DNA from 2 places in the Priestia sp. HNGD-A6 genome. Region 2 is predicted to be linked to the other one. Evidence: riboswitches for the same ligand, from Rfam matches in the RefSeq annotation. Region 2 holds a riboswitch; the other holds the start of a gene.
The links. A riboswitch is a leader RNA that binds a small molecule or an ion and turns the genes downstream of it on or off. The one in region 2 is predicted to bind cobalamin.
Positions count from the first base shown of each region.

Region 1: another riboswitch for cobalamin. It lies ahead of SCI76_RS25635 (cobyric acid synthase); the one in region 2 lies ahead of SCI76_RS16105 (ribonucleoside-diphosphate reductase subunit alpha).

Region 1 covers NZ_CP138621.1:4,920,175-4,936,325, forward strand. The annotation lists gene hxlA (3-hexulose-6-phosphate synthase) at 1-574, shown strand, start outside; gene hxlB (6-phospho-3-hexuloisomerase) at 574-1,122, shown strand; gene SCI76_RS25610 (DHH family phosphoesterase) at 1,459-2,430, shown strand; gene SCI76_RS25615 (glucose 1-dehydrogenase) at 2,452-3,201, shown strand; gene SCI76_RS25620 (nitroreductase family protein) at 3,768-4,415, shown strand; gene SCI76_RS25625 (APC family permease) at 4,839-6,410, shown strand; gene SCI76_RS25630 (YdcF family protein) at 6,469-7,032, opposite strand; cobalamin riboswitch at 7,180-7,360, shown strand; gene SCI76_RS25635 (cobyric acid synthase) at 7,452-8,978, shown strand; gene SCI76_RS25640 (iron ABC transporter permease) at 9,184-10,242, shown strand; gene SCI76_RS25645 (ABC transporter ATP-binding protein) at 10,239-11,522, shown strand; gene SCI76_RS25650 (hypothetical protein) at 11,540-12,358, opposite strand; gene SCI76_RS25655 (Hsp20/alpha crystallin family protein) at 12,403-12,828, opposite strand; gene SCI76_RS25660 (Hsp20/alpha crystallin family protein) at 12,918-13,421, opposite strand; gene SCI76_RS25665 (spore germination protein) at 13,473-13,715, opposite strand; gene SCI76_RS25670 (spore germination protein) at 13,823-14,065, opposite strand; gene SCI76_RS25675 (STAS domain-containing protein) at 14,209-14,988, opposite strand; gene SCI76_RS25680 (TcaA 3rd/4th domain-containing protein) at 15,171-16,151, opposite strand, start outside.
Region 2 covers NZ_CP138621.1:3,150,967-3,167,117, reverse strand. The annotation lists gene yidD (membrane protein insertion efficiency factor YidD) at 1-14, shown strand, start outside; gene SCI76_RS16165 (carbonic anhydrase) at 18-590, opposite strand; gene SCI76_RS16160 (GTP-binding protein) at 709-1,896, shown strand; gene SCI76_RS16155 (metal ABC transporter solute-binding protein, Zn/Mn family) at 1,980-2,939, shown strand; gene SCI76_RS16150 (type B 50S ribosomal protein L31) at 2,969-3,214, opposite strand; gene SCI76_RS16145 (cytochrome ubiquinol oxidase subunit I) at 3,367-4,701, shown strand; gene SCI76_RS16140 (cytochrome d ubiquinol oxidase subunit II) at 4,717-5,754, shown strand; gene SCI76_RS16135 (flavodoxin) at 5,784-6,242, opposite strand; gene SCI76_RS16130 (hypothetical protein) at 6,258-7,013, opposite strand; gene SCI76_RS16125 (DUF2325 domain-containing protein) at 7,068-7,349, opposite strand; gene SCI76_RS16120 (DUF1540 domain-containing protein) at 7,557-7,715, shown strand; gene SCI76_RS16115 (hypothetical protein) at 7,782-7,985, shown strand; gene SCI76_RS16110 (ribonucleotide-diphosphate reductase subunit beta) at 8,015-9,058, opposite strand; gene SCI76_RS16105 (ribonucleoside-diphosphate reductase subunit alpha) at 9,075-11,318, opposite strand; cobalamin riboswitch at 11,451-11,637, opposite strand; gene menC (o-succinylbenzoate synthase) at 11,915-13,018, opposite strand; gene SCI76_RS16095 (o-succinylbenzoate--CoA ligase) at 13,022-14,485, opposite strand; gene menB (1,4-dihydroxy-2-naphthoyl-CoA synthase) at 14,568-15,386, opposite strand; gene menH (2-succinyl-6-hydroxy-2,4-cyclohexadiene-1-carboxylate synthase) at 15,403-16,151, opposite strand, start outside.

The DNA.
Region 1 (16,151 bases), 1.8 Mb from region 2:
GGCAGAACCCTATGTTGATTGGATTGAAGTAGGTACATCTCTTATAAAAGAGTATGGAATTGAAAGCATTTATAAAATCAAACAGGCATTTCCGCACAAGATGATTGTAGCAGATATCAAAACGATTGATAACGCAGAGTATGAATTTACCATGTGCTATCAGGCAGGAGCAGATATAGCAACAGTAATGGGCGTATCACCTTTACCCACGATAGAGACGTGTGCAAATGTCAGCGAAAAATGGAATAAAAAAATGATGGTTGATTTATTAAACACGTCAAGCAGCTCGCAAAAGCAAGTAAGTATTTATAGAAGCGCTATTTTCTGCCATCATATCAGCAAAGATGAGCAAGAAAAAGAAGGAAAATCGCTGAGTCAAATAAATTTGCGGCAGTATTTTCATTCAGATGCGCAAATAGCAGTAGCAGGAGGAATTAATCCAGCCTCAGCAGCGTCATTACTTCAAATGAAGGCGGACGTTGCGATTATTGGATCAGCGATTACAAAAAGTGCGGATGTGGCAAAGGCATCTGCTGAATTTCAAGACTTATTTATGAGCAGGGGGAACGTATAATGACAAAAACACAAACGATTTTACATGAAATTACGACCGTAATGAATCACATAAAAGAGCCTCAAATAGAAGAAGTAGCGTTTTCACTTTACCAAGCAAAACGAATTTTTGTTATAGGCGAAGGTCGCTCCGGGTTAATGGGCAAATCATTTGCGATGAGACTGATGCATTTAGGTGCAACAGTATACGTTGTAGGAGAGACCATTACTCCTTCGATTGCAGCGGGTGACGTATTGGTGGCTGTATCTGGTTCAGGAAAAACACAGCAAGTGGTGAGCGTAGCTAAAAAAGCCAAAGAAGTAGGATGTTCAGTTATCGGCATTTCAGCTAGTACAGAATCACCATTAACTGCTCATACTGATGAGCTGCTGCACATTCCCGCTGCAACCAAATACCGAAGCGAAAATGAAGCCGCTTCTATTCAGCCGCTTGGTTCATTGTTTGATCAATGTGCTCATGTTGTGTTTGATACGATTTGCTTAGAATACGGGAATTTGAACCAAACGGATCATGAACAGGCGTTTAAGCAGCACAGCAATTTAGAGTAAGTGGAAATAGGCTGAAACAAAAGTAGGTTGGTTAAAAGAAAATCCGAACGATGAGTCGAGATTCTTGATGGAGAATCACATTCGTTCGGATTTTTTTATTGGTATTGGTGAGCGTAGGTTTCATGTGTGTAGTTGCTTCTAGCTGTTGATTGGATCGATGTAGTTATGTCTCACTCTCTTTTGATACAGGTAAGTCTAAACGTTTACTTCACTTTTGTTTATTGCGAAGATATTCCTTCTCTTCAAAGTAAATAACAGCATTTTTATGTTGAAATTGCTATAATATACAAGCCGGTACATATACTAAGGCGACTGAAAATAAAGGAGTTTTGATTGATGACAAAAATAAAATTAATTTCACATAACGATTTAGACGGGGTAAGTCCAGCACTGTTGGGTCGGTTAGCGTTTGGCGACGACAACTTTGATTACAGCACGGTAAGCATTGGCCGCATCAATGACACAGTGACGCATTTTATTGAAGAAGAAAACGATGGAGACACAGCTTTATACATAACGGATATTAGCGTAAACGATGAAGTAGCGGAAAAATTAAATGAACTGGTAAAAAAAGGCCAGAAAATCACTCTTATTGACCATCATATCTCTGCTCTTCCACTAGCTGAGAAATACGATTGGGTTCATGTTATTGCAGAAGACGAAAACGGTAAAAAGACAGCAGCTACATCTCTTTTCTACGACTACTTAGTGCGCAACAACATACTTCAAAAAACGGAGTTGCTTGATGAATATGTAGAACTTGTGCGCTTATTTGATACGTGGGACTGGTTTCATGAAAATAATGTGAAAGCAAAGCGCCTCAATCACCTATATTATCTAATCCCGCATGAAGAATTTAAAGAGACCATTCTAGAAACGCTTCGTGAATCGTACCATACTGAAAATCAAGAATTTACGTTTACGGACAAACACGAAATTTTACTAGAAGCAGAAGAAAAAAAGATTGAAAAATATATTTACGACAAGCAAAAACAAATCATAAAAGAAAGTGTTGAAATTGCTAAAACAGCGTACAACGTAGGCATTGTATTTGCAGATACATATCAGTCTGAGTTAGGAAATGCACTGTGTCTAGAAAACGAAGATATCGACTTTTCCGTTATGGTGGACATGGGACGGCAAAAGATTGGGTTCCGTGCAGTAAAAGACGAAATCAACTTAGCAGAAATTGTTGGGCACCTTGGAGGAGGAGGTCACCCAAAAGCTTCTGGATGCAAGTTAACGGCTGAAACGTTTGCTCTTTTCGTCACGGATCACTTGTTTAAAGACGAAGAAAAAAGTGAATAAAGCGTATAAGGAGGAGATGATATGTCGTTTAAAGATTTAGTTGTTATTGTTACTGGAGCTGCGAACGGAATAGGTAAAGATGTATCCCGCGCATACGCGAAACAAGGAGCAAAAGTGGTATTGGCAGATGTGGACGAAACCGAAGGAGAGCGTCACGCAGAAGCTATTCAAAGACAAGGCGGAGAAGCCATTTTTGTGAAAACAGACGTCCGAAAAGAAGACGACATTTTACATCTCGTTGAGAAAACGGTCGGTACGTATGGAACGATACATATTTTGATTAATAATGCAGGCGTTTCCCACTGGAAATCACCGTATGAGCTAACCATTGATGAATGGGATGACATTATCAATACGAACCTGCGCAGCGTGTTTCTATGTTCTCGCGAAGCAGCTAAAGTGATGAGGAAAAACGAAAGCGGAGGCTCCATTGTAAACTTAGCTTCTACAAGAGCTTCAATGTCTGAACCAGATACAGAAGCCTATGCTGCTACAAAAGGAGGAATCGTTGCTTTAACTCATGCACTTGCCGTTTCGCTTGGTGATGACAACATCACGGTAAATGCTATTTCTCCAGGATGGATTGAGACATCTGACTACGATGGCCTTCGTGAAATCGATCATACGCAGCATCCGTCTAATCGGGTAGGAACGCCAGCCGATATCTCAAGAGCGTGTATGTACTTAACAAACGTCGAAAATGATTTTGTAACAGGAGCTAACCTCGTAGTAGACGGGGGAATGACGCGAAAGATGATTTATGAACATTAAGTATCTATAAAAAAGGCTGAGATAAAAATATTTTAGACGAAGTGAAAAAATGAACCCTTGATCAAAATTTTTGATTAGCGGTTCGTTTTTTTATTACGGTGAACGTAGGTTTCACCTGTTTCGTTCCTTCTAGCAGTTGATTGAAGGGCACGACGAAGACTCCTGCGGAAAAAGCGGAACAGATGAGACCCCGCAGGAACGCAAGTGACGAGGAGGTTCAGCGGCCGCCCGCGGAAAGCGAAGTCGTGCACGGAAATCAACTGCGGTATCAAAAGCGGTTCAGCTCATATATCCCATTTGTTTATTTTAGATTGGATTCATTTCGTTATGTCTCAACCTCTTTTGATGATCAACAAAAAAAAATAATTTTTCTGTTGACAGGTAATAATAATCATTGTAAAGTAAGTTACATAAAGTAATTAAATTTCAATTAATATTTTTTTAGTTTAATATCTCGAATTAGAGATATAAGAATTCATTATATCTTGTTTATCTCCTTTTATCAGGGGGAAGGGTATAAACATGCAATTTAAGCTTAAAAAAACAAACAATTAGGAGTGTGGAAAATGGGTTTTTTAGATAAATTATTTGATAAATCAAGTGATCAACAACAGGTTGGAAAAGATTTTTATGAAGCAATTAAAAACCGACGTTCTATTTATGCAATTGATAAAAATGTAAAAATGTCAGAAGAAAAAATTGAAGAAATTATTAACTTTGCGGTGAAACATACTCCTTCAGCATTTAATTCCCAAAGCGCACGCGTAGTCGTTTTATTTGGCGAACAGCATGATAAAGTGTGGAATATTACGAGAGAAGCGCTTCGTAAAATTGTTCCAGCTGAAAATTTTTCAGATACGGATCAAAAAATGAACTTATTCGGAAGCGGCTATGGAACAGTTCTTTTCTTTGAAGATCAAGAAGTAGTTGAAGGACTGCAAAAGCAGTTCGCATCTTACAGCGAAAATTTCCCGGTTTGGTCTAACCAATCATCAGGCATGCTGCAGCATGTGATCTGGACAGCTCTTGAGCTCGAAGGCCTAGGAGCAACTTTACAGCATTACAATCCATTGATTGACGATGAAGTAAAAGCAGCTTGGAATGTTCCAAGTTCATGGAAGCTGATTGCTCAAATGCCATTTGGTAATCCCGTGTCACCGGCGGGTGAAAAAGAATTTCAACCACTAAGTGAACGTGTAAAAGTATTTAAATAAGCAAAAAAAGGCACGGACAACATTATTTTAATTAAAGCAAAATCCGAACGATTCATCGTTCGGATTTTTTTATTGGTATGGCAAGCGTAGGTGTTGCGTATGTAGCTGCTTCTAGCGGTTGATTTCGTTATATCTCAGACCCTTTTTTACGGTAAATAGTTTGAATATTCTTTTATGTTTAACCTAAGAAAAATGCGGTTAAATAGGAGGAGTAGTCCTCAAATCTTCTGTGGAATTTATGCGCTATACATAAGCAATTCAACGATGTTTTACAAAAAAATAAAGTTTTTAACTTGGTTTTTTAGAGAATATTTGTTAACATATCCACTTGTGAGGTCTTAGTAAGAGGAGGATGATGTAAAGAATCCCATATCGGACGCAAGGGCGTAGATATGTGGAGTGGAAATTTTAAAGGAGGATATTATGTCTGATCAAGGAAATCAAGGAAAGTTTAAAAAATCAATATCGTTACTTGACCTAACGTTAATTGGGATGGGAGCTATTTTTGGTTCCGCCTGGTTATTTGCGGTTAGTAACGTAGCGTCAAAGGCTGGTCCAGCCGGAAGTTTTTCGTGGCTGATTGGCGGAGTCATTATTTTACTTATCGGTTTAGTGTATGCTGAACTTGGAGCAGCGCTGCCGCGTACCGGTGGAATTATCCGTTATCCGGTTTACTCACATGGTCATTTAGTGGGTTACTTAATTTCATTCATTACCATTATTGCTTACACAAGTTTGATTGCCATCGAGGTAACGGCTGTACGTCAGTATGTTGCGTTTTGGCTTCCTGGTCTAACTAAACATGGTTCTGAATCGCCTACTACAATCGGCTGGTTATTTCAGTTCGCGTTATTAACGCTATTTTTTATCATTAACTACGTAAGTGTAAAAGCATTTGCTAAGTCAAATGTTATTATATCTGTGTTCAAATATGCGGTTCCTCTTACAATTATCGTCGTGTTAGCTTATCACTTTAAATCAGCTAACTTTACAACTGGCGATTTTACTCCGTTTGGTTTTAATGGTATTCAAGCAGCCATTTCAACAGGTGGCGTTATGTTTGCTTACCTAGGACTTCACCCTATTGTTTCTGTAGCCAGTGAAGTTAAAAACCCGCAGCGTAATATTCCAATCGCGCTCATTATCTGTATTGTACTTTCAGCGATTATTTACACAGCACTGCAAGTATTGTTCATTGGTAACATTCCGGCTGATATGCTATCAGGAGGATGGGGAACAATTCAAGAGCAATTCTCTTTACCATTTAAAGATATTGCACTTATTTTAGGCCTTGGCTGGTTAGTAACGCTTGTTATTTTTGATGCTATTTTATCACCAGGCGGTAACGGGAACATCTTCATGAATACAACTTCTCGTTTAGTTTATGCTTGGTCTCGTAATGGAACACTATTTAAACGTTTCTCAAAAGTAGATAAGAAAACAGGAATTCCACGTGCGTCACTATGGCTATCGTTTGGAATGTCCGTATTCTGGACACTGCCATTTCCTTCTTGGGAAGCGCTAGTAAACGTATGTTCAGTAGCACTTATTCTGTCTTATGCGATTGCGCCAATTTCAGCTGCTGCATTCAGAGTAAATGCAAAAGACCTTAAAAAGCCTTTCAAATTAAAAGGCATGAGCGTTATTGCTCCCGTGTCATTTATCTTCTGTTCATACATCGTATATTGGTCAGGATGGACGACAATTTCTTGGCTTCTAGGATCACAGCTTCTAATGGTTGTTATCTACGTAGCATTTAAGAAATACGTACCAACTGACGTTGTAAAATTTGCACAGCAGCTTAAATCTGCTTGGTGGCTAGTTGCTTATTATATTATTATGCTTGTTATCTCTTACCTAGGCTCATTTGGTGGAGGACAAGGTGTGCTAAGCAACCCGCTTGACTTAATTTTAATTGCTCTTGTTTCAATCGGTATTTTCTACTGGGCGAAATACACGGGTTTACCAAAAGCAGTTATCGATACGGATGATTAATAAAAAACACGGCATGAATTCATGCCGTGTTTTTCGTTTGTATAGGGGTGTACTCTATTTATTTATCAAACAGCCACGTTTTTAAGATAGCAGCATACTCACGAAAGTAGGCTTGAAGTTTAATTGAATTTGGTGTCTTTGCACCTAAAGGATAAACGTCAAAACCTTGACGCTTGGCAATAATAGAGGCGCGAAATAAATGAAAATCACTGCTAACAAGCACGACTTTTTTGTGTTGAATATCAACTTTCTTTTTAGTGAAAGTGAAATTCTCAAAAGTAGAAGTTGACTGATCCTCTTTTATCATTCGATTCTTTTTAATTCCTTCTTTTCGTAGAAAACGATAGGCTGCTTCTGCTTCAGAAATTTCTTCATCGGATCCTTTTCCACCCGTTACGATAACTTTTGTTTGTTTATGAGTCTTTAAATAAGATAAAGCCGTTTTTGCTCGTTCTTTTAAACTAGGAGACATTTGATCTCCGTCTACTTTGGAACCTAAAATGAGCACATAATCTGCTTTTTGCGGAACAGGCTGATGAGCGGTTTGATACATACAAAAAGACATGATTGCTATGTAAAGAACAAGCAAACTAATAAAGATATAAATGATTTTTTTCTTCAACTACGAGCACCTTCCTAGCTATTTCATAAGATGTTTGGAAAATAATTGTTATTATAGCATACGAGACCCAAATAAGTATAAACACAGTAATATATAATAATAGAAGAAAATCGTTATTGTGAATGGTTATAAAATTCGTTACAATAAAGAATAAATGATTTTAAAAGTGCCTCTAAGGAGGATAATAGGGAAATCGGTGTAAATCCGGTGCAGCCCCCGCTACTGTAAATGTGGATGAACCTGCAAAGACCCACTAGTCAAACTAGGAAGGATGCAGAAGTAAAATGAAGCATAAGCCAGGAGACCTGCTTTTAAAAACCCCTTATTTTTCGGTGGGAGAAATAAGTCAAGACAATGTGTTAATGAGCGCATGACCAAACCTTGACTTTTACAGTTAAGGTTTTTTTATGTGATAGGGAGTGGAAAAAGTGAAAAAAGGAAAACCTCTTATGATTCAAGGAACGCACTCAGACGCTGGAAAAAGCATGATTGCTACAGCGTTTTGCCGTATTTTTAAAGAAGACGGCTATCAAACTGCACCGTTTAAATCGCAAAATATGGCGCTTAATTCATACATTACAATGGATGGAAAAGAAATTGGAAGAGCGCAAGGAATTCAAGCTGAAGCGGCTGGAGTAGAAGCAACAACCAATATGAATCCTATTTTAATTAAACCAACTCGTGATCATGAATCTCAAATTGTCGTTCATGGAAAGCCGCTTCGTAATATGTTTGCTTTTCAGTATCGGCAAGAATTTTTTAATGAAGGTTTGAACGTTATCACGGAGTCTTATAAAGAGCTTGCCAATCATTATGATCGAATTGTGATTGAAGGTGCTGGAAGTCCTGCTGAAGTGAATTTGAACGATCGGGAACTGGTAAATATGCGCGTAGCAAAGATAGCCCAAGCCCCTGTTGTGTTAGTAGGAGACATTGATAAAGGAGGGGTTTTTGCGAGTCTGGTGGGTACTCTTCAATTGCTTCCAGATGAACATAAACCTAGAGTAATTGGAGTGTTAATCAATAAATTCCGAGGAGACTTAGAGCTTTTAAAACCGGGGTTGAAGTGGTTTGAAGAATACACGGGAGTTCCGGTACTAGGAGTGATTCCTTATATGCACGACGTGGAAATTGACGCTGAAGATTCGCTATCACTCAGAAATTACTCAACGCTTGTGAATCCGTTAAAAGAAATCGATATTGCGGTTATCTCGTATCCTCGCATCTCAAATTTTACAGACATTGATCCTCTAAGCTTAGAAGAAGACTGTCATGTGAGACTTGTAACCAAGCCATCACAACTAGGTACGCCTGATTTAATTGTTTTACCAGGAAGCAAAAATACGATTGAAGATGCGCAGTTTTTACAAGAAAGCGGCCTGGCTCTAGCCATTAATCAAGTCTTGAACGCAACGAACGCTCACGTTATTGGCATCTGCGGGGGATATCAAATGTTAGGCGAGACAATTACGGACCCCGATGCAGTAGAGTCCCGGATTGAATCTATTAAAGGGCTGGGTTTGCTTCCAGTGGAAACCGTTATGACAACCAGCAAAAAAACAGAAAGAGTTTCTGGATATGTTCAGTTAGAGAGTGAGAAGGTTTCGATTGAAGGCTATGAAATTCATATGGGAAAGACGGTTTCTAAAAGCATAACGGAAGCCTTTGCGGTGGTAGATGATCAAAAAGAAGGAACGGTTAAAGACAACATCATTGGCACGTATGTTCATGATGTGTTTCATAACGATGCTTTGCGTAGAGCTTTGCTTAATCAAATTCGTAAACATAAAAAATTGCCGCCTATTACGGATACATTCAACAGTCGCCTGCAAAAAGAGGAGTCTTTTTCAAAAGCAGCAGCATATGTGAGAGAAGCTGTAGATATGGAAAAGCTGTATCATTTAATAGACAACTATAAAAGCCCGGAGCAAGCACAAAAAGTGTAGCTTGTAGAGGTTTTCGCTTGTTTTTTCACCGAGAACTTTAGTACGCTATTCTACGTTGCCTAGTTCAACAGTCTAGCACTCGTAACAAATAAAAGATGATTGTTTCCAATACTATGTAGGATGGAAACATGGTTTATGGACAGGAAAATGAATGGTTAATGTAATGTAAAACATCACGCCTCGTTTCCTAGAGGAGCTGAAAGTATTGATTTTTAAACGTATTTTTTTAAACAAAGCATCTATTTTATACATAGTCAGTTTATTTATTGTATGTACTTCGGTGATTATGGGAGTATTTATTGGTACAGTTTCGTTAACCGTAGGAGATACAATCAAAATTATTATTGGCCACCTTACCGGACTATCCTTATATCACGGTCCGGAAAACATGGATTTAATCATTTGGCAAATTCGTTTTCCAAGAGTACTGGTGGCATTTTTAGTAGGAGCTTCGCTTTCAATAGCAGGAGCTGCCTTTCAAGGGCTATTAAGAAACTCTCTTGCAGATCCTTACACGATCGGAGTTTCCTCAGGTGCAACCCTTGGCTCTGTCATGGCAATTTATTTTCACTGGAGTATTTTTGGTTTGTCTATCTTCACGCTGCCTGTAGTCGGCATCGTATCTGGTTTTATTACTCTTCTTTTAGTTTTTGGTATTACGAAACTCGCAAGCGGCAATTTGGCCAATGAAACTATCATCTTAGCGGGGATTATTTTATCATCCTTTATGAGCGCGCTTATTTCATTAATTGTAGCTCTTTCTCCTGAAGAAGATGTAAGGCAGGTTTTATACTGGCTAATGGGAAGCGTATCAATGAGAGGATGGTCGCATATTCAAATTTTAGGGCCGTTCTTTTTAGTCGGTACGATTATGCTGCTGTTACATGTGAAAGAGCTGAACGGCTTAGCATTTGGCGATCAATCCGCTCAATTTATGGGGATAGACGTAAAGAAGAAAAAAAGAATGATTTTAATAGGTGCATCCGTATTAACCGGGGCTGCGGTATCAGTATCTGGGGCAATTGGATTTGTTGGCTTAGTTATTCCCCACTTAGTGCGTCTCGTAGCGGGAGCTAATCATAAGCATGTACTGCCGCTTTCTATTTTAATCGGAGGAAGTTATTTGGTTTTAGCCGATTTATTAGCAAGAACGATATTAGAACCTCGTGAACTGCCGATTGGAGTCGTAACCGCCTTAATTGGTTCGCCAATTTTTACGCTGCTGCTTGTAAAAGAACGTATGCGGAAAAGAGGAATATCATGATTGAACTATATAATGTGACGGGAGGATACGATAAACAGAAACCGACCGTTCGTGACATCACGTTCACCGTAGACAAAGGTTCTTTTGTTGCTTTACTAGGACCAAATGGAAGCGGAAAAACAACGCTTATTCGCTTAATTATGAATGTATTAACCACTCAATCAGGAGAAGTGAAGGTAGAAGGGAAGTCAGTGAAGGCTTATTCACCAAAACAACTGGCGCAAAAAGTTGCAGTCATGACGCAAGAAAATCAAATTGGATTAGAATTTACGGTTCAAGAAATTGTTTCACTTGGACGCTATCCTTATCAGGCAAAAGGTTTGTTTAGCACTGTATCAGCACAGGATGAAGAAGTGGTAGAAAGCGTGATGAAATTAACAAACGTCTGGCACTATCGAAATCATACCTTTCAATCGCTGAGCGGTGGAGAAAAACAGCGGGTTTTACTTGCTAAAGCACTGGCGCAAGAACCTGACTACTTACTTCTTGATGAACCAACGAATCACTTAGATGTAAAACATACGATGGAACTGCTTCAGCTGTTAAAAACGTTACAGCAGGAAATGAGCTTGACGGTTCTGGCCATTTTGCATGATCTCAACATTGCCTCGCTGTTTGCAGATAATGCCGTATTATTGAAAGATGGAAGAGTAGAAGAAACGGGGATGGATGCCATTTTTCAGGATGCAGCTACGTTAAAAAGAGTATATGGCGTTGATTTGCATGTATTTCACCATCCCGCTGTGAACAAGCGGCAAATTGCTTTTGTGCCGCCGTATCAATATCCAGAGACGGACTTCCATGAGTTGTATCAGTTGCAAAAGGAACCGGGCAAGCTATGTTTATCCTTTGCTCGTCCTTTGAGAACTCTTTCACTGGGTTCCAATGAAACAGGTCTAGACTGGTGTCAAGAAATTGTTCAACAGCAAAGCAGTTCTAACACGGCGTGGAAATCTGCGTCTTTATCTAGTCATGAAGTTCGCTTAAAAGACGATAAAGGTTACTCGTGGCTGACTGTACTGACACATGGACAAAAAGAGAATGAAATGAATATTGTTCTACTAACAAATACACCGCTTTCGGACGCGAACTTACTTCATGCTGCGATGAAGGTAATTGAATACCGGGCTTTCTTAGGAAAAACAGGCCGTATTGTTGTAGCATCATCTCATCATAAAGAAGAAAATCAAGAAGAAATTTCAGCGTTCTTAATGGAACGCCTACAGAAAGAATTACAACTATTTATGGAAACAAAAATGACCGACAATTGCTTTAAATAAGCAGTAGCGGTCATTTTTTATTCTTCGGAGTGATCAGGCTTTTCTGTTTCACCTCCTGAACTCATCGTTGTCTCAGTTGTATGTTCATCAATCTTTTTTTCTTTTAGCTTAACAGAGAATAAGTCTTTGACTTCTTCATCCACTTGATCAGAGTCAGCGCTGTAAGTTGTACCAATGTTTAAGTGGCCGGTCAAATCTTTAATTCCTAGCTGGCCAAAATTATTACTAAGGTCAATTTTGTCTAACAATACTTTTTCCACCATAATTTTTTCAACAACAATGGACTGCTTTGGCTGAGTTACTTCATCAATCTTTTTGTCAAGAGTTTTCACCATCTCATATAAAGCTGTATTGGACGATTCTTCCTTTAACGCAGAGAGCTGATTTTGAATGTCTTCGAAATTAGGAGCTGACTGCATAGCCGAAAGTAAATGAGCTGTTTGCTCGTGCAGTTGAGACAATGATTGAATAAGATGAGCTGATTCATGTAATTGCTGATGAAGCTCTTCTATTTTAGGAATCGCGTCGGTTAAACGCGTCACTTGATCAATAATTCCCTGCAGATTCAGCGCTGAATCTGACGAATGAACAGGTTTTGTGAATTCAACTTCATCAGATGTCTTAGGCTCCGTTTGGCTCGGCAACTTCTTTGGCTGCTGAGGGGGTTTCTTTAGATTAGACTGTTTTTTAGTTTTCATCTTCTCGGGTAATTCTTTCCGCTTTTGATTAGAGCTTTGGTCTATGGGACTTACTTTTTTTTTGGTTGGAAGGGAAGACGGATTTATTTTGCGGACTGTTTCAATTTTAGGCGATTGTTTAAACCACTTAGAAAACATGAAATTCCCTGCCTTTCATGCTACGTATAGTTCTGCACAATAAATTACAAATCAAATTTCACGTGCAATAGACCATCTTTAAATGATGCGTGACACGGCGCTTCCCCCACAGCAGGTGGAAGGATGATTGATCGTTGAAACGTTCCTTCACGTCTTTCTTTGTGAAGAACATTTGCATCCTTCATCGTTAAAAGAGATGAACCGGATATGTGTAAAGTATTTTCATGCATGGTCAATTCGACGTCTGTTCGTTTAGCACCGGGTATTTCAATCACAACTAACAGTTGATTTGCCCATTCGTATACATCAATTAAAGGATAATCTCGATACTCATTTACAATTTGAGGAGAAGCATCTGCTTCCGTATCATTCTTTTCTTCAGGATCATCGTCAAAAATCTTTTCCCAAAATTTTGTATGGTTTTCTTCTTGTAACGTTTCTGCCCACTTTTTAAACTTTCCATCATTCATATTTGTCACCTTCTTTAAAAAAATAAAACAAGGCCTTTTGCCGCTTTCTATTTTATATGTATGCATGAAAACAGAAAAAAACGTCCACTTTAATCTAAATCGTGGACGTCTATTTGAGACATAGGAATATTAACATGTTTAGGCATCCGGATTTCCAACACCCCGGAACGATATACGGCGCGTGTACCTTTTTTGCGAACCGAACAAGGAAGCTGAATTTCTTCTTTGAAGGATTCTTCTCCATCTATTCCTTCAATCGTACACACGTATGGAGTATGATAGACTTTAATGCTTGATACAATATCGCGGTTAGGAATTTTTAACTGAACAATGCATTCGTCTAATGTATTAATGACGTTTGAATCAAATCTTCTTAGCTGTTGTCCATGACCTTCATTTCCCACATCCTGCTGTTCTTTCATCATGTCTTGGGCCTGCTTAAAGAATTCATTTCCTTGCATAAAATCCGGAAAAGAATGGGACATCGTAGAAGAAATCATTTGCTGAATATATTTATTCATGTCTTTAGATGCCATTCCTTTTGGGATATTTTCCATCATTCCTTTAAACGGAGACTTTCCAAATGGAAACATATTTACACACCTCCTTGTAATGTGCCAAGTAAAACGACAAAATCGTTAAATCTAAATTTGATTTCCAATTGGAGCTGAAGGGTTTGCAATTTGATCTTGATCGCTTACGTCAGGATCTAACACGCCCGTATTCATTTGAGAGCAAGTAGGAGAGAAGTTACCTAAAGAGAAATTTGCGCCGTTAAACTTTGAGTTCGCCGTGTGACTGTTTTGAATGGTGGAACCGAAATCAATATTTGCGTTTTGTGTGACACCGTTTGTTACGATATTAAAAACGTTAATTTGAAGAGGCATAAAGAGACTCCTTACTGTTTTTATTCATTCTACTCCAACGGCCTATTGCGTTCAGAGAGAATGTATTCACCGTTTGTCGTCATGCTGTTGACAAGCATTGCCCTATATCACTGCTGATAACCATTGACATGATCAACGTTTGCAATATCTGTTTGGTCATTTGTATCAGGATCGATATAAATGTTTCGCATTTTCGAGGAAGCAGGTGAGACATCGCCATAAGAAGAGTTCGTACCAGTGGATTTTGAATGAGCCGTGTGACTGTTATGGAGTGCTTCGCCAATGTTGACAGAACCGTTGCTTGAGATACTGTTGATCTTTAAATTATAAATGTTAATAACACTTGGCATACGCTCTCACCCTTTTCTATGGTTGATTAATGTATCCTATGATGATAAGTGCCTAAACGTTCACAATTCCTCATAACTAAAATCGCCTTTTCCGATTGAAGGAAAAAGCGATTGAGAGAGGATTACTTAATGATATGATGGGCTTATGAAATGGGTGCAATACGACAATTCTTTTTTTCTAAAATGTAAGAGATGCTTTGTTGGACAGTGGAAAATGTTCGCCAATTAAACTGAGAATCTACAAGCGACAGAGCCATTTTTGAAGAAAGACCAACAATAAGGCAAGTCGTACCAATCAAACGCAAAGCATCGTGGAGCGTGTTAATATAATAACCGTGTTCTTCATCTAATGAATGAAGGGAAGATAAATCAATAAGCAAATAGCGCGCCTGTTCTTTTACAACTGCCTCCAATACCGTTTCAGTTAGCTTCTTTCCACGTTCTATATCCATCTTACCGGTAATGGGCACAGCTAAAACCTCGTCCCATATCTTTAATAAAGGAGTGGACAAATCCTCAATTAACCGTTCTTTTTCAAGCTCTGCTTCGGCTTGATCTGTAAAGTCTAATAGCATAAGCAAGTAGCCATAGCGCTCGTCGTCTTTTGTATCAATGGGGTGAATCACAGCTTCTGCTACGTATTGACTGCCAATCGTTATACGCGTTCTGTAGGTTGTATGAAGAGAGGTGAGTAAATTTTCCGCTTCTTTAGAATTGGAATGAAAGAAGTCCATATGCTTTCCAATTAACTCTTCGATATGAGATAACTGGTAGATTGGGAGTACTGGCTGAAGTGTTTCAATTGCTCTTGCATTCATCCACTGCACACGATAGTCTTGATCTGCAATGATCATGGTTTCTTGAATATTTTCTAAAATCAAATGTCCATTAAGCTTTTGTGGAAGTCGTCCAATTCCATTCATTCTCCATCTCTCCTTATGCGTGTAGTAAGTTTATGTACATCTACTTTATATTTTACAGTGAAAAGAATGAAGAAGGCTATAAAAAATTTATTAACGTATGTAGGGATCATGGTATGTAAAAAAACGTAGGAGTAAGCACTCGCTTCAATCAAAAAACTCCCCTGGGTAAAGGGGAGTTCACTTTATTCATATGATTTAATAAAATCAACGTTATATTTTTCAACGCTTGATAAGTAGGAGTCTCTAAATGATGAATCAGGCGTATACCATGACTTTTCATAAAAATAGGCTTGAAGATCTTTCGATTTAAATACATACCCATGCCGCGCATAGATTTCATTTCGAGCTAGCCTTCGTTCACTCGAGCTCAAACTGCTAATATCACTATAGCTTAATTTGTAAGAATCCGAATCCGGAAGAATATAAGAGCTTGAAGTAGCATAAGAGCGCGGCCCAGGCACGATTACTTCTCGTTCTTTTATGACGGTTTTTTCCTTTTCAACGGGCGGCGTTTGTATATTTAATATAATACTTTCATCATTTTGAATGGTGTAAGGACTGCTTTTGAACGTGGTGCCGCCTTTTTGCACTTCTGCATGAACAGTGACGCTTCCATCCGTGGCAACAGGCCCTATTTGTGATGAGCTATTCACCTGCAGTCCCGTGCTTTTTCCATTTACGAATAAAACAGCGTCATCTCTATTCGATGAGATTGTAACGTAAGCCCCTTTAAATACCACAGATATATTTTCTTCTTTTTGTCGGTGAAAATTTACAGTGGTTTGGTCTGTAAGTGTTCCATAAGAGCTTTCATAAAAAGCCGTAAGCGGGTAATTTCCAATCATAAAAGGCCCTATTTTTTGCGTTTGATTCTTGGATATCGATTGTTTTGTATCATTGACTATAACCGTTGCATCCTCTGGCGTGGTGAGGGAGATATAATATGATGACGGTACAACCACGTACTGTTTTTTGAAGAGTAGTGAATGTTTCTGTTCTTTTATTGTAAAGTAGATGCTCGATTTATTTTTTAAATCATTTTCAACATCTCGTAAAATAGAACCATCGGAAGTTGCGTCTAACAGAGCTTGAATAGATGTGTCATTAATAACTATAGTAGACTGCGAAGAGTCTACTAACTCTCTTAACACAGCTGTATCTTT
Region 2 (16,151 bases):
AAAAATCACACTAAGCTTTAGTTGTTTTCGATTGCTTCATACCCATTTACAACAACATCTAGCTTTCCTGTATTTGGATCAATAACTAGTCCATGTACAGGAGTATCTTTTGAAAATAGAGGATGATTACGAATTGTCTCTACACTATGCTGAACAGTCTCTTCTACTGAATCAAAACCCGTTAACCATTTTTTCAAGTCCATAGAATATTCAATGGTATTAATCACTTCATCTGAGATGCCTTTTGCTCTTACTTTCTCTAAAAAAGGTTCCGCCTGAAGTTTACCTGCTCCGCAGTCATGGTGACCAATTACACATACCTCATCAGCTTGTAGCTCGTACACAGCTACTAAAATGCTTCGCATAATACTTCCAAATGGATGTGAAACAAGTGCTCCTGCATTTTTAACAATTTTCACGTCTCCGTTACGCAGATTTAAAGCGTGCGGAAGCAGTTCTACCAATCTTGTGTCCATACACGATAAAATAACCATTTTTTTATTAGGGAATTTGCTTGTTTCGTAAAGTTCATACTTCTTTTCTTCTACAAATTTTTTGTTGAATTCTAAAACATCTTGTAATAAGCTCATTTGCTGTCTTCTCCTTCATAAAAAAATTCTTTCTTGTATTATAATACTTTTTCCTATAAGATGAAAAGTGTTAAATCGTAATCATTATTATTTAAAGACAAGAAAGTAGGTTATAACAGTGAAAAAAATTCCCGTTACCGTTTTAAGCGGATACCTTGGGTCAGGTAAAACAACTCTTTTGAACCATATTTTAAAAAATAAAGAAGGTTTAAAGGTCGCGGTCATTGTCAATGACATGAGCGAAGTAAATATTGATGCAGACTTAGTTAAACAAGGCGGATTTTCTCGAACAGAAGAAAAACTTGTTGAAATGCAAAATGGCTGTATTTGCTGTACGCTTCGAGATGATTTAATGAAAGAGGTAGAACGCCTCGCTGACAATGATGATATTGATTATATTGTCATTGAATCTTCCGGAATCAGCGAACCTATCCCTGTTGCTCAAACATTTACTTATATTGATGAAGAGCTTGGCATTGATTTAACTCAGAAATGTTCATTAGATACGATGGTCACTGTAGTAGATGCTAATCGCTTTTGGGAAGACTTTTCATCCGGCGAAAGCTTATTAGACCGCAAAGAAGGAACGGATGAAAACGATAAAAGAGAAGTGGTTGATTTATTAATCGATCAAATTGAATTTGCAAACGTCATTTTATTAAACAAAGTTGATTTGTTAACAAAAGATGATGCAGATGAGCTGCAGGCTGTTCTTCACAAATTAAACTCAGAGGCCACTGTTATCCAAACAATTAATAGTGAGGTAAAACTTGAAGCCATACTTCATACCGACTTATTCGACTTTGAAAAAGCTAGTCAAGGAGCCGGGTGGATTAAAGAATTAAATGAAGAACACCATACGCCTGAAACAGAAGAGTTTGGTATTTCTTCTTTTGTATATAGAAGGAATCGTCCCCTTCATCCTGAACGCTTTATGAAATGGTTAGAGGACTGGCCGGTTGATATTGTACGTGCAAAAGGATTTTTCTGGCTTGCTTCACGTAACCATATGGCAGGACTTCTTTCTCAAGCAGGTACGTCCATTATGATTCAAGGAGCGGGTGAATGGGTCGCAACGTACACAGCAGAGGAAAGGGAACAAACCTTAAAGGAAGAACCTGAATTACGAGCAAAATGGGATGAACAATTTGGAGACCGTATTAACGAGCTTGTATTGATTGGTATTGATATGAACAAAGCTGAAATAATTGAAACTTTAGACCACTGTTTGCTGACAAATGAGGAAATGAATCAAGATTGGGCTACTTTCAAAGACCCCCTTCCTAAGTTTACAGTAAGTACGTAAATTTTTAGTTTTCAAATCGTAATAATTACGATATAATAACATAGGTTATAAATGGTTACGATACGAACGGAAGGAGCAACATAATGAAATTCAAACCACTTTTAATGGTGCTGGCATTAGGAATTGGAACAGCCCTTGCAGGGTGCAGTTCAAGCAGTGCAAATAACGCATCTGATAATAAAAATAAAAAATTAGAAGTTTACACAACAATTTACCCTTTACAGGATTTCACTGAAAAAATCGGTGGAAAATATGTAGAAGCTAAAAGCATTTTACCAACGGGTGTAGATGCTCACTCATTTGAACCTACCACAAAAACAATGGTCAAACTCGCAAACGCGGACGCATTCGTTTACTCAGGAATTGGGCTTGAAGGCTTTGCAGATAAAGCACAGTCTACGCTAAAGAATGAAGATGTCGCTTTAGTAGAAGCTGCAAAAGGAATTGAACTAGCAAAGAGTTCTGAAGATGAGCATGCCCATGAGGACGAACATGCACATGAAGAAGAGCATCACCACGGAGATACAGACCCTCACGTTTGGCTTGATCCTATTTTAGCTATTCAATTAGCAGAAAATATTAAAAATGAACTTGTTGAATTAAAACCAGATAAAAAAGCAGAATTTGAAAAGAACTTCCAATCCTTAAAGACTCAGCTTGAAGATGTGAACCAAGAGTTAAAAACAACGATTGGCGACGCACCTCATAAAGAAATTTTAGTATCACATGCAGCCTACGGCTACTGGGAAAAACGATACGGATTAAAGCAAATTAGCGTAGCGGGTTTATCTCCTACAAATGAGCCGTCTCAAAAACAATTAGAAAACATCGTAAAACAAGCAAAAAAAGACCATATCAAATACTTTATCTTTGACCAAAATTTAAAGCCTAAAGTGTCTACACTTGTAAAAAATGAAGTGGGAGCTCAAGCTTTAACACTTCATAACTTAGAGTCATTAACGAAAAACGATGTTAAAAATAAAGAAGATTATTTCTCCATTATGCAACACAACATTGATACGTTGAAAAAAGCATTATATTAATAAAAAAACTAGCCTCTCGGCTAGTTTTTTTATTGTAATTTATATTTTTGCTTAAAGCGTTCCACACGGCCGCCTTTATCAGCAAATTTTTGTTTTCCTGTATAAAATGGATGTGTATCCGAACTAATTTCAACTTTTAAAAGCGGATATGTGTTGCCATCTTCCCATTGGACGGTCTCATTTGATTGTTTTGTAGATCCTGATAAAAATGATGTTCCGCTATTTGTATCCATAAACACAACTTTACGATAGTCTGGATGAATATTTGTTTTCATTAAATATCTCTCCTTTAAAACAATATATACTTATTATAATCGTAATGATTACTATTTTCAAGTTATATGTTTTACCAATTCTGATGCATAAAGCGTGGTAAAAAGTGGACAATAAGGTTTATCAATACTTTACTGGAAAGGTTGAAAAATGAATGGATCATTTAGTTACTGCACGTTCAATGTTTGGTCTGAACATGGGAGTACATATCATTTTTGCCACTCTTGGCGTCGGCATTCCTCTCATGATTTTATTGGCTGAAATTCTTTACTACAAAACAAAAGATAAAGATTATGAACTTATGGCACAGCGCTGGACAAAAGGAGCTGCTGTCCTGCTTGGAGTCGCTATTCCTACGGGAACGATTGCTGGTGTGCAATTAGCGTTGCTTTGGCCGGGTTTTATGGAAATCATAGGGAAAGTGATGGCTCTTCCTTTTCAAATTGAAATTTATGCTTTCTTTATTGAGGCTCTTTTTCTCTCTATTTACGTATACGCAGCGGACCGTATTTCTCGAAAAATGAGGATTATCAGTCTCATTTTAGTAGCAATAGGCGCTCTTGCCTCTGCCGTTTTAATTACAAACGTGCACGCATTTGAAGGAACACCTGCTGGCTTTCGAATTTTAAATGGCGAAATTGTAAGCGTAGATCCTTGGGCAGCTTTCTTTAATCCGAGTTTCTTTGTAACGTCCGGTCACGTAGCCGTTTCTGCTTATACAACCGGAGGCTTTGTCATTGCTTCAGTCGCTGCCTTTAAAATGCTTCGTGCGCGAAAACATAATCCAAGAGAATATAAATTTCATCATAAAGCATTGATGATGGGATTAGTAATCGGCGGGATTTTTTCTTTTGTAACAGCTTTGAATGGACATGAATCGATGCAAAAAGTATACGAATATCAACCCGAAAAACTTGCAGCAGCTGAAGGTCTATTTGAAACGCAAGATCATGCGCCATTAGCTTTAGGCGGATTTACAGATGAAAAAGAACAGCGAGTCAAGTATGGCATTGAGTTTCCATGGATGCTCAGCTTCTTGTCAGGTAATAGCTTTAATACAGTGATTACTGGACTCAATGACTTCCCTAGAGATTATTGGCCGCCGCTTTTTGTGCATACCTTGTTTAACGGTATGGTCATTATCGGATCGATTTTAATTTTAGTGGCGCTAGTGGGCGTTGTTTGGTACAAGTTTTTAAAGAAGAAAAGCTTCCCTAAAGTTTTCATGTGGGCATTTGTCGCAACGGGCCCTCTCGCGATCATGGGCATTGAATTCGGATGGATTTTCGCATGTACAGGCAGACAACCCTGGGTCATTTACCGCATCATGCGTACATCAGAAGCCGTTACTACTTCTGCTAATTTGCATATTTTATTTTTCTTGTTTTTGCTTGTTTATATCGTACTCGTGGCCGCAGTCGCCCTTGTACTGGTGTTTTATTTTAGACGAAATCCGCTTTCTAAAGAGCTTGCTGCGCAAGCAGATTAAAAAGGATGTGAGAATATGGGTGATTCATTACTAGCAATTACTGTAATATGGGGCTTCATTTTTATCTATGCTGTAATGGGAACGATGGACTTTGGAGCTGGTTTTTGGTCGATGGTCTATATTAACCGTACGAAAACAAATGCTACAGATGTAGCAAACAGATATCTATCGCCTACTTGGGAAGTAACCAATGTATTTATCGTTGCGATTGTTGTTGCGCTGTTTAGCTTTTTTCCGCGAGCTACATTTACGCTTGGAACAGTGCTACTAGTACCGGGGAGTATCATTTTACTTCTCTTATCTATTCGAAGCGGATTTTTAGTGTTTTCACACTATGCTGGCAGCTTCAAATATCGGAGAGCGTTGGTTTATGTATCTGGTATATCTGGCGTATTAATTCCTGCTTTTTTAATCGCCGTACTGCCCGTAAGTCAAGGTGGATTTATTGATGTAATTGACGGAACGCAGCGATTAAATTTAGCAAGAGTGTTTTCAAGTCCGCACGTCTATTCATTTATTGGTTTTGCCATTACCTCTTCCCTGTTTCTGTCGTCTCTTTTATTAGCAGATTACTCGAAGTCATCTGACGAAATGGAAGCTTATGCGGTCTATCGGCGCGATGCGCTCATTACAGGACCTCTTTCACTGCTAATGGCTATCTTTATTATGATTACAATGCAATCAGAAGCCAGCTGGTTATATGATAAAATGATGCAGTTTAAGCCTCTTCTTTACGGGTCTGTAGGTCTATTTGTAGTAGCTGGTATTGCTCTGCTGCTGCCTTCTCAAAAAGGAAAAGGAATGCCTCGTTTAGCCGTGGTATCAATCGTCCTTCAATATTTCTTAGCAAGTTACGTATACGGACGAAGTCATTTACCGTATGTCGTGTATCCAAACGTAACGATTGAGAATGGATTTACACATCCCGATGCGTTCCATTCGTTATTTATTGTGTATATTGTTGGCTTTGCGATTTTATTTCCTGGATTCTTTTATTTCTGGCGTCTATTTATGAAAGATAATAAAGAATACAGCAAAAAGAAGCCATATTAAAAACCCGGTCAGCACTTGACCGGGTTTTCTTATGAAGCAGCAGATTTTGCCACTACTTCAGCAAAGTCTTTAGCAAATACCTTACATTTTTCTACATCTTCTCCAAAGGGAGAAAGCTCGATTTTCAAACCAGGAACAGCTATATTTCCGTTGCGTCCCTTTATTTTTTCTTCAATTAAATCAACTGCTCCGCAAAAAACATCATATGATGAATCACCTGAACCAAATACAGCCATCTGCTTTTGACTGAGATCTATATCATCCATTTCATCATAAAGATCTAAAAAATCATCTGGCAGCTCTCCATCTCCCCACGTATAAGCTCCAAAGATAATAGATTCTGCCAATACAAGGTCCGAAGCATCAATGTCATATACTTCTGCTCGTTTCACATGCAATCCATGCTTGACTAATTCTTCTTCGATCAAATCGGCTATTGCTTCTGTGTTGCCTGACATACTCGCATAAGCTAGTAAGATTTCCTTCATGTAAATGACGCTCCTTTACACCAGCAGTGTGGGCCGCACATCCCCTTCTTCATCACATTCTTGCTTAAGAGGACAGTTTTCACACTCACTGGATGCATAGTTCTTTTGAAAATGTTTTGGTTCCATTAACACACTTTTGACAATATGTAGTTGAAGTATGGCTTTTTCATAATCGCCTGTTGCAATATAATAAGTTGTTGTTTCTCCGGTTAATAATGAATAAAAACGAATTTGTTCAGGAACCTTTTTAAAAGCTTGTTTCGAAAAAACGATAATAAAGTCTTTCATTGCGTTCTTCACTTCTTCATGGTCATCTAGAATGAATTTTGTTACCGTATAAGACTTCTCTGTCCATGTAGCAAAATCAATGGTCAGAGAAAGGTTGCTTTGAATTTCTTCTACATAAACGCTGTATTTCTCAAACACAAAAAGTGGTAGATCCACATGTGTTTTCTCGCCTAAAAACCTCAGTAAATAATCACTTACTTTAGCTAACACATCGTAATAGTGAATGGGTGATGAAAACATATTTGGCTTTAGACGCCAATATTTTTCAATAAGCTGTAAAACATAGAGGTTTGAGCGATACTCAACTGGCTTGCTATAGTATGTTTTAATGATTTGATGGACGGTTACTTGAACATGCTGTTTCCAATCTATAGATGTCTTTTTCAAAAGAAGCTGCTGCTGATAAAATTTGTACGGACATCGAATAAATTGTTCGATGTGGTTATTGGAAAGTGTCTTTATATGCACTTTCATCGGTTCCATCTATGTCTCACCACCCTAATTGAAATTCATTCTCAATAATGATCAAAAATTAAATCATGAAATTTGCTCAATCACTTTACGAATAGCACTCCATGAATGTTTGACGAAATAAATTGGTTTTTGCTGTTTTTTTGCTTTCTCTTTAATGACTTTTGCCATATTGTGATTAATAAAATCCGTAATAACTAATACAAACCCAATATGTTCGGGAATTTCTCGCTTCACCATATTGCTTTTACGGCCATCTAAATGAATTACTTCATTAAACCCTTCTCCCGCTAGACGATCTGTAATATGCTTTAACCTGTCTCCTCCTACAACCATGACTGATGACATGTTTGTTCCCTCCCAATTAATTATTCATTTAATGATTTGACAACAACCTGTATTCTTTACTATATATACAGTTTAATTGAGAATGATTCTCTTTGTCAATGTTTAATTGATAAAAATTCTCAATTAAAATGAAAGTCTACCACCTTTCTTATAAGTTAGTTGAATTTTGACCATACTATAGCTATCACATACAAAGGAGGGTTAACGTTGGAACAAAACATTCTTTGTGAAGTAAATAACTGTCACTTTTGGAAAAATGGAAATCACTGCAGTGCAGAAGAAATTTACGTAGTAAGTCATAGCGGAAAACATGCAGCAAGCAGCTATGAAACAGACTGTAAAACGTTCAAGCCAACTGAAGCGTAACCCGCAAAAGGACAGCCTCTGGGTTGTCTTTTTTCTCTCTTCAAGATCATAAAAAAGGAGACTAGTATGAAGACTGAACAACTGATTCATTTTTTTAAAGAAGAAGCCATAAAAGCAAATGAACAAACCTTTCCAATCTATGTACAATCATTTACTCATTTATGGACATACAAATGGGGAACACTTGAAAACATTCCAGAAGAAATTGATGACTTAATTACCACACGTGCGTTAGAACTTGGACTTATTCACTTAAAAAAAGCTGACTAATCAATAAGGAAATTAGTCAGCTTTTGTGTTTATAGATCATCAAATCCATTTGCATCTGATGCTTTTGTATATTGTCGTGATTTCTGTTCAAAGAAATCGGTTTTCCCTAAATCTACCTCTTGATAAGCAATAATCCAACGAAGAGGATTTTCAATCGGTGCTTCTGGGAAAGCAGCTCGACCGAAGCCTAACTGATTACAGCGTTTATTCGCCATATATTCAATGTACTGCTGCAGTTCTTTCATCGTAATGCCGTCGAATTTTTCTCCAATAACAGATTCCGCCCATTCAATTTCAAGACGAGCTGCCTCTTGGAACGTTTCAACTACAAACGTTTCTAGCTCCTCCGTACGATAAGCTGGATTTTCATTTAGTACTTCCTTGAAAATCTTTTCAAATAACCCAACGTGAAGCTGTTCATCACGATTGATATAATTAATCATCGTAGATGTCGCCACCATCTTTTGATTTCTCGCAAGATTATAGAAGAACGCAAATCCGCTATAGAAGAAAAGTCCTTCTAAAATAACATCATATACCATAGACTTCAAAAAGTTTTCAACCGTTGCTTCTTCGCTAAATGCTTTATATCCGTTTGTAATAAAGTCATTTCGTGCGCGAAGCTTTTCGTCTGTACGCCAGTATTCAAATACTTCATCTTGTTTTCCTTTTGGTACAAGACTTGATAAAACATATGAATACGAATGATTATGAACCACTTCTTGCTGCGCTAAAATAATCATTAGAGCGTTAATCGAAGAATCGGTTACATAGTCAGCTACTTTGCTAGCATAATCTGATTGAATACTGTCCAGTAGCGCCAGCAGGCCAATAATTTTTAGAAAGCTCTCTTGTTCGTCAGCGGTTAACTGAGGGAACTGTTTAATATCTTGACCCATATTAATTTCAAACGGCGTCCAGAAATTAGCTAGCATACGCTTGTATTTAGGGAACGCCCATGAAAATCGGACGTCATCCCAGTTTAGAATATTGGAGCTCTTGCCGTTGATGATTCCTGTCGAACGGTTCGGAGCTGTTTCGTTCATTAATTCTCGTTTTAACATGCTTGTCATCAATTATTCACTCCTTTTAACTATGACAGCTTTCACATTCTTCAATGACTTCACTTGATGTTGAACGTACGTAATAGGTCGTTTTTAATTTTTCTTTCCATGCCGTCATATGAAGATCTAGCAGCTCTTTTGCTCGGATATCATTTTGTACATATAAATTGAATGAAATAGATTGATCAATATGACGCTGGCGCTTGGCGTTTTGCTTAATGCTCCAGTGCTGATCAATTAAATAAACGGACTTATAATACCAGTTTGTTGCTGGCGATAAATCTGGTGCCGTCACTGGGATTTTATAGTTTTTCTTTTCCTCTGAATAAAACTTACGGAAAATCGGATCAATACTTGCCGTAGAACCCGCGATAATAGATGTTGATGAATTAGGTGCTACAGCCATTAAATATCCATTTCTTATCCCATTGCTTTGAACTTCGCTACGCAGTTCACTCCACGCTTCGCTCGTGTATTCACGTGTTTCAAAATAAGCGCCTGACTCAAAATCTGAGCCTTTAAATAATGGATATGCGCCTTTTTCTTTAGCTAAGTTCATGCTTGCCTGCACGGTTAAGTAAGAAATTTGTTCATACAATTCATCGCAATATGCTACCGCTTCATCTGTCTCCCATGCTATTTTCTTTAAGGCAAGCAAATGGTTCCAGCCAAATGTGCCAAGCCCTACTGCGCGGTACTTTTGATTCGTTAGCTTTGCTTGAAGTACCGGCAAATCATTTAACTCAATAACATTATCAAGCATGCGTACTTGAATTGGAATTAAACGTTCAAGTACATCTTCAGTTACGGCTCTCGCTAAGTTAATAGAAGAAAGATTACATACAACAAAATCGCCCGGATTCTTTGTAATAATAATTTTTCCGTCTTCCGTAATTTCCTCTGTTACGACCGTTGTACTTTGGTTTTGCGTGATTTCTGTACATAAGTTACTGCAGTAAATCATGCCCGCGTGTCGGTTTTGATTAGCTCGGTTAACCGTATCACGATAGAACATATAAGGAGTTCCGGTTTCAAGCTGCGAAAGCATAATGCGCTTGAAGATCTCAATAGCAGGCACTGTTTCTCTTGAAAGCTGTTCATTGTTTACACACTCAGCGTAACGAGTGCGGAACGAACCGCTGCCTTCTTCTTCATCATAAAAATCTTCTAACGAGTAGCCCATCAGCGTACGAACTTCGTGAGGATCGAATAAGTGCCAGTCTTCACGTGCTTCTACTTTTTCCATAAACAAATCTGGCAAACATACGCCAGTGAATAAATCATGCGTGCGCTGGCGTTCATCACCATTGTTCAAACGCGCGTCTAAGAATGAAAAAATGTCTTTATGCCAAACGTCTAAATATACGGCAATAGCTCCTTGTCGTTGACCTAGCTGATCGACACTTACAGCCGTATTATTTAGCTGTTTCATCCATGGAATTGTTCCTGATGATACGCCTTTAAAACCTTTTATATCACTTCCTCGGCTTCTAATATGACCGAGGTAGACACCAATTCCGCCTCCATTTTTACTAAGCGTGGCCAAATCTGTATTGCTATCATAAATACCGCGTAAGCTGTCATCAATCGTATCAATAAAGCAGCTAGATAGCTGTCCGTAGCTCTTTCCTGCGTTTGAGAGTGTTGGTGTGGCAACCGTCATATATAGACTAGAAAGCGCCCAGTACGCTTCTTTTACTAATGCTGTTCGATTTTCTTTCTTTTCTTGAGACATCAGCGTCATAGCAATGATAAGAAAACGTTCTTGCGGTAATTCGTATACACGCTTATCATGTGATGTCGCTAAATAGCGATCTGCTAATGTCAGCAATCCAATGTATGTAAATAAACGATCGCGTTCAGGAATAATGACTGAAGCAATTTCATTAATTTCTTCTTCTGTATATGTTTTTAATAGCTGTTTATTATAAATGCCGATTTTTGTTAGTTCTTGAATAAGCTGATAAAACGAACCGTACTTCTCTTTTTTATCATAACCTCGGTTGTCCGCTGCTTTTCGATATAGTTCGTTTAAATAGACGTCTGCCGCCACGTACGTCCAATCTGGTTCTTCCATTGAAATACGCTCTAGGGCTGCCAAAATTAGTACGTTTGCAACCTTTTCGTCCGTCATATTTTCCTTTACTGTAACAGTTTGAATAACCTTTTCCTCATACAAAGAAAAATCAAGCTGCGTAAATTCTTTTTTTAAACGTTCAATATATGCAGTTAATTCATGTAGAATTGTAGGCTTTAATGTATTCACCATAAATATGGCTCCTCTCTTCACTTCAAAATAAAAAATCGCTCACCGTACCTCGGTGAGCGAATAGAACGAAGATAGAAGAAGACACTAAGTCTTTTCTCAATCCTCGCTCTACCCTCTCACCTCCCGAAGAAGATAAAACGACATAAAAAAGGCAGGTCTCCTGACTTATGCTTCTTTTTACTTTAAGGCCTTCCCATGATGTTTACTCACAGTGGATTTCCTTATTTCATCAGCATTCACAGTTGCGGGGACAGCTTTGGATTTTCACCAAATTCCCTTTTAAGTCTTTTTATCAGACACCTTTTTCACTGGAAAACACAAAATATAGTATTTTATTATTGTTTAACAAACAACATATTGTGTTATGTTATAAACACATTATATAGGACAACTTAGAAAACTATCAACCTATTTTCAAAAATAATTTTGTTTTTTACGATAAAATCCTTCGACTTTTTTCATCAAACTACTCCATCATAACATGTTTTGACACGCTTGATGGAACAATGTGCTCTTTTTAAAAAATTTGTCCTATTTTTCTACTAAACATTGCCAACATCAATAAAAAACCGTTTTTCATAAAAAACGGTTTTTAATTATTTGTATTCTTTTTCAAATGCTGTGATTGTTTTGATAAACTTTTTATCAATATCGTATCCGATCCCCGGTTTTTCCTTCACCTTTATTACTCCGGCTTCTACCTCTACTTCGGGCTTAATAATATCTTTTTCCCAATAGCGAGACGACGCAGAAATGTCACCTGGTATCGTGAAAGAAGGCAGTGTGGCAAGGGCGATATTATGAGCTCGTGAAATCCCGGCTTCTAACATTCCGCCAACCCAAAGCCTTACACCGTGTAGGGCGCATAAATCATGAATTTTTTTTGCTACAGACATTCCGCCAACTCGACCGATTTTCACATTGATAATCTTGCAGCTTTTTTGTTCGATTGCATGACGTGCATCTTCATAGCTCACAATACTTTCATCTAAGCAAATCGGCGTCTTCATTTGCTTTTGTAATAATCGATGATCAAGGATATCATCCGAACTTAACGGCTGTTCGATCATCATTAAATTCAATTCATCTAGTTTTTTCAATGAATCACTATCGCTTAACTTATAGGCTGAATTGGCATCAGCCATAAGAGGAATGCTTGGAAATTCATCTCGAATTTGTTTCAGTAGCTCATAGTCAGCGCCTGGCTTAATTTTCACTTTAAAGCGCTTATAACCATCTTTCATATAAGTCTTTATTTGTTCTTTCATGATGGAAATATCATTTAAGCCAACTACCACTCCAGCTTCTACAGCAGGCCTTACTCCGCCAATTACTTCGGCTAAGGGCTTATTTTGGCGCTTTGCATACAAATCCCATACAGCACAGTCCAAAGCTGCTTTAGCCATGTTGTTGCGCTTTAGAGGTTTGAATAACTTTTGAACATCCTCTGGTTTTTGAAGCTGCTGGTGAAGAAGAGAAGGAATTAAAAAATCGTCTAACATATGAAAACATGTCCGAATCGTTTCTTCCGTATACCAAGGAGATGAAAAAGCAACGACTTCTCCCCATCCTGTAAATCCTTTTTCATCTTCTACTTCAAGCAAAATCAATTCTCGATCCTGGACCGTACCATAGCTTGTTGAAAAAGGAGAAAGAAGCTTCATGTCAATTTTATAAAGATGTACTTTTTTGATAATCATCGATTAAATTCCTTTCTGTATGAACGATGATAGCTTCCGGCGTATGATTTTATTAGAGGCCGTTCGCGGTAGCTCCTCTACTCGAACGAAATACTTTGGAAGTTTGTACTTTGCTAAAAATTGTTGAATGTGTAAAGATAACTCTTCATCTGAAACGTCTTCGTTTATAACAATGCATGCTGCAGGAACTTGTCCCCATTTTCCATCGGCTACTCCCGTTACACCGGCCTCTTTAACAGCGGGATGCTTCAACAAAACATTTTCAATTTCAGCTGGATATACATTTTCTCCACCTGAAATAATAAGGTCCGAACGTCTGTCTAATACATATAGAAAGCCTTCTTCATCCACTTTCCCTATATCTCCTGTATAGAACCAGCCTTGTTGAAGGGCTTTTTTAGTAGCTTCAGGTTTATTTAAATATCCTTTTGTAACATTTGGACCTTTAACAATGATTTCTCCTGCTTCACGTGTTTCATTTCCATTCTCATCTACAATTTTCATTGCACACGGAAATAATGGTTTACCTGCTGATCCCAGTTTTCGCAAACTATCTTCAGGTGAAAGCGTAACGAACTGTGAAGATGTTTCTGTCATTCCATACGTTTGATAAACAGGAATTTCTTTATTCACACAAGCCTCTAAAATAGTAAGCGGTGCGGGTCCTCCTCCTAAAAGCATACAGCGAAATGTATTTGGATATTTACGTTCAGCTAATTCATCCAGCATATTCGATAGCATGGAAGTGACAACCGAAATAATTGTTACTCCTTTGTTTTCAATGGCTTCATTCACCGCTCTTGCTTCAAATCGTTCTTCTAAAATGATTTTCATTCCGTAAAAGACGCTCCGCATTAAAATGGATAATCCGCTAATATGAAACAAAGGAACCGCTATAAGCCAGCAGTCTTTTTCATTTAATCCTAAATTAAGCGCTGAACCAATGGAACTCCACCAGTGATTTCCATATGTCTGCAGCACTCCTTTTGGATTACCTGTTGTTCCAGACGTATACATAATGGTGAACGTCTCCTCGAGATTCCAAGTTTTCTGAAAATACGTTTCTGTTTCTGGAGAACTTTTTAAAGAAGATAAAGGAAGCTGAGTAATAGAACTTTGGAACTCTCTCGTTAAAAATGCTTCATCCGTAATAAGCAACGACACGTTTGCATCTGTTAGCTGATAATTGATTTCTTCATTTGTCAAACGCGTATTGACGAGCAGCACCCGAGCGCCAATATAAGAAACCGCATGTAAAATCTCAATAAACTCCACGCTGTTTTTCATGCATAAAGCAATGGTATCACCTTGCTTTACACCGTTAAACGAAAGCTGCTGCGCTACTTTTTGAACACGCTTATGAAGCTCTTGAAAAGTAAGCGATGTTTGCGGTGTTTCTACCGCCACTCGGTTTGGCGTCAAATATGCTCTTTGCATAAGCCCATTAGGAATCGTTTGGCCACTCATAAATTTCTCTCCTTTTTATACTAATTAACTAAATCAAATTGAAAAAACAGCCTGATGATAATCACCAAGCTGTTTCAGCTGTTTAAGGGAAACGTGGGAACTGTTGGAAGTCTGGATTGCGTTTTTCCTTAAATGCATCGCGACCTTCTTTTGCCTCGTCCGTTGTGTAATAAAGAAGCGTTGCGTCACCCGCAAATTGCTGGATACCAGCTAAGCCGTCCGTATCAGCATTAAATGCTGCTTTTAAGAAACGAAGAGCGGTTGGACTTTTTTCTAACATCTCTTCACACCATTGAATTGTTTCAGCTTCAAGCTGTTCTAATGGAACGACCGTGTTTACTAATCCCATGTCTAGTGCTTCTTGAGCGTTGTACTGACGGCATAAGAACCAGATCTCACGCGCTTTCTTATGGCCTACGATGCGAGCTAAGTAACCAGAGCCATATCCTGCATCGAAGCTTCCAACTTTAGGACCTGTTTGTCCAAAGACTGCGTTATCCGCTGCAATTGTTAAGTCACATACAACGTGAAGAACGTGGCCTCCACCAATTGCATAGCCTGATACCATTGCAACAACCGGCTTTGGAATTACGCGAATTAAACGCTGTAAATCTAGAACGTTTAGACGTGGAATTTCATCTTCTCCTACATAGCCGCCGTGACCGCGAACTCTTTGGTCTCCGCCTGAGCAAAATGCTTTATCCCCAGCACCTGCTAATACAATTACTCCAACGCTTGCATCGTCACGAGCATAAGCAAATGCATCGATCAATTCCATTACTGTTTTTGGACGGAATGCATTGTGCACTTCCGGACGGTTAATCGTAATTTTAGCGATTCCGTTATATGTTTCGTATAAAATGTCTTCATATTGACGTACTGATGTCCATTCAACTGTCATCTTTATTTCCTCCTAATTATGTAGTAGCTAAGAACTCACTTACTATTCTACCAAAAATCTCGGGTTGTTCCACGTGAATTGCATGGCCTGTCCCTAAAATAATTTTAGAAGTAGCATTTGGTATTAATGTTTGCATTTCTTTGGAAATTAAACAAAACTTTTGATCTACTTCTCCTGTAATAAGCAAAACCGGCATCAACAGATCGTCCAGCTTCTCCCAAAGGGACGGCTGGACTCCTGTTCCCATTCCTTTCAAGCTGTTGGAAAGGCCGATTTCTGTATGCGAAAGTCTTTCTTGACGCACCGCTTCTTGAACATAGCTAGGCAATTGCTTTTGAGAACGAAAAAGAGGGATTTCCTCCCAAAAGTTCACAAATTCTTCAATTCCATTTTTCACAATGCGGCTCGCCAGCTGCTCATCTTTTTCTTTTCTTAGCTTTTGTTCTTCTCGCGTTTTTAAACCAGGCGATGCGCTTTCTAATACCAACTTTTTCACAGGGTGTGGATATCGCTGAGCAAATGAGAGAGCAAGCCTTCCTCCCATCGAATATCCAATTACATTCACCTGTGATAGAGATAGCTGTTGAAGCAGCTCATGCAGTGCTTCAACAACTGCTTCCATTGAATATGGTTTGATTTCTTTCGGAGCTGCTGATTGGCCATGACCAATAATATCAACAGCAATCACTTGATAGTCTTTAACGAATTTCTTCATAAAGGTACGCCAGGTTTGAGAAGAACCGGTAAAGCCGTGAAGAAGCAGCA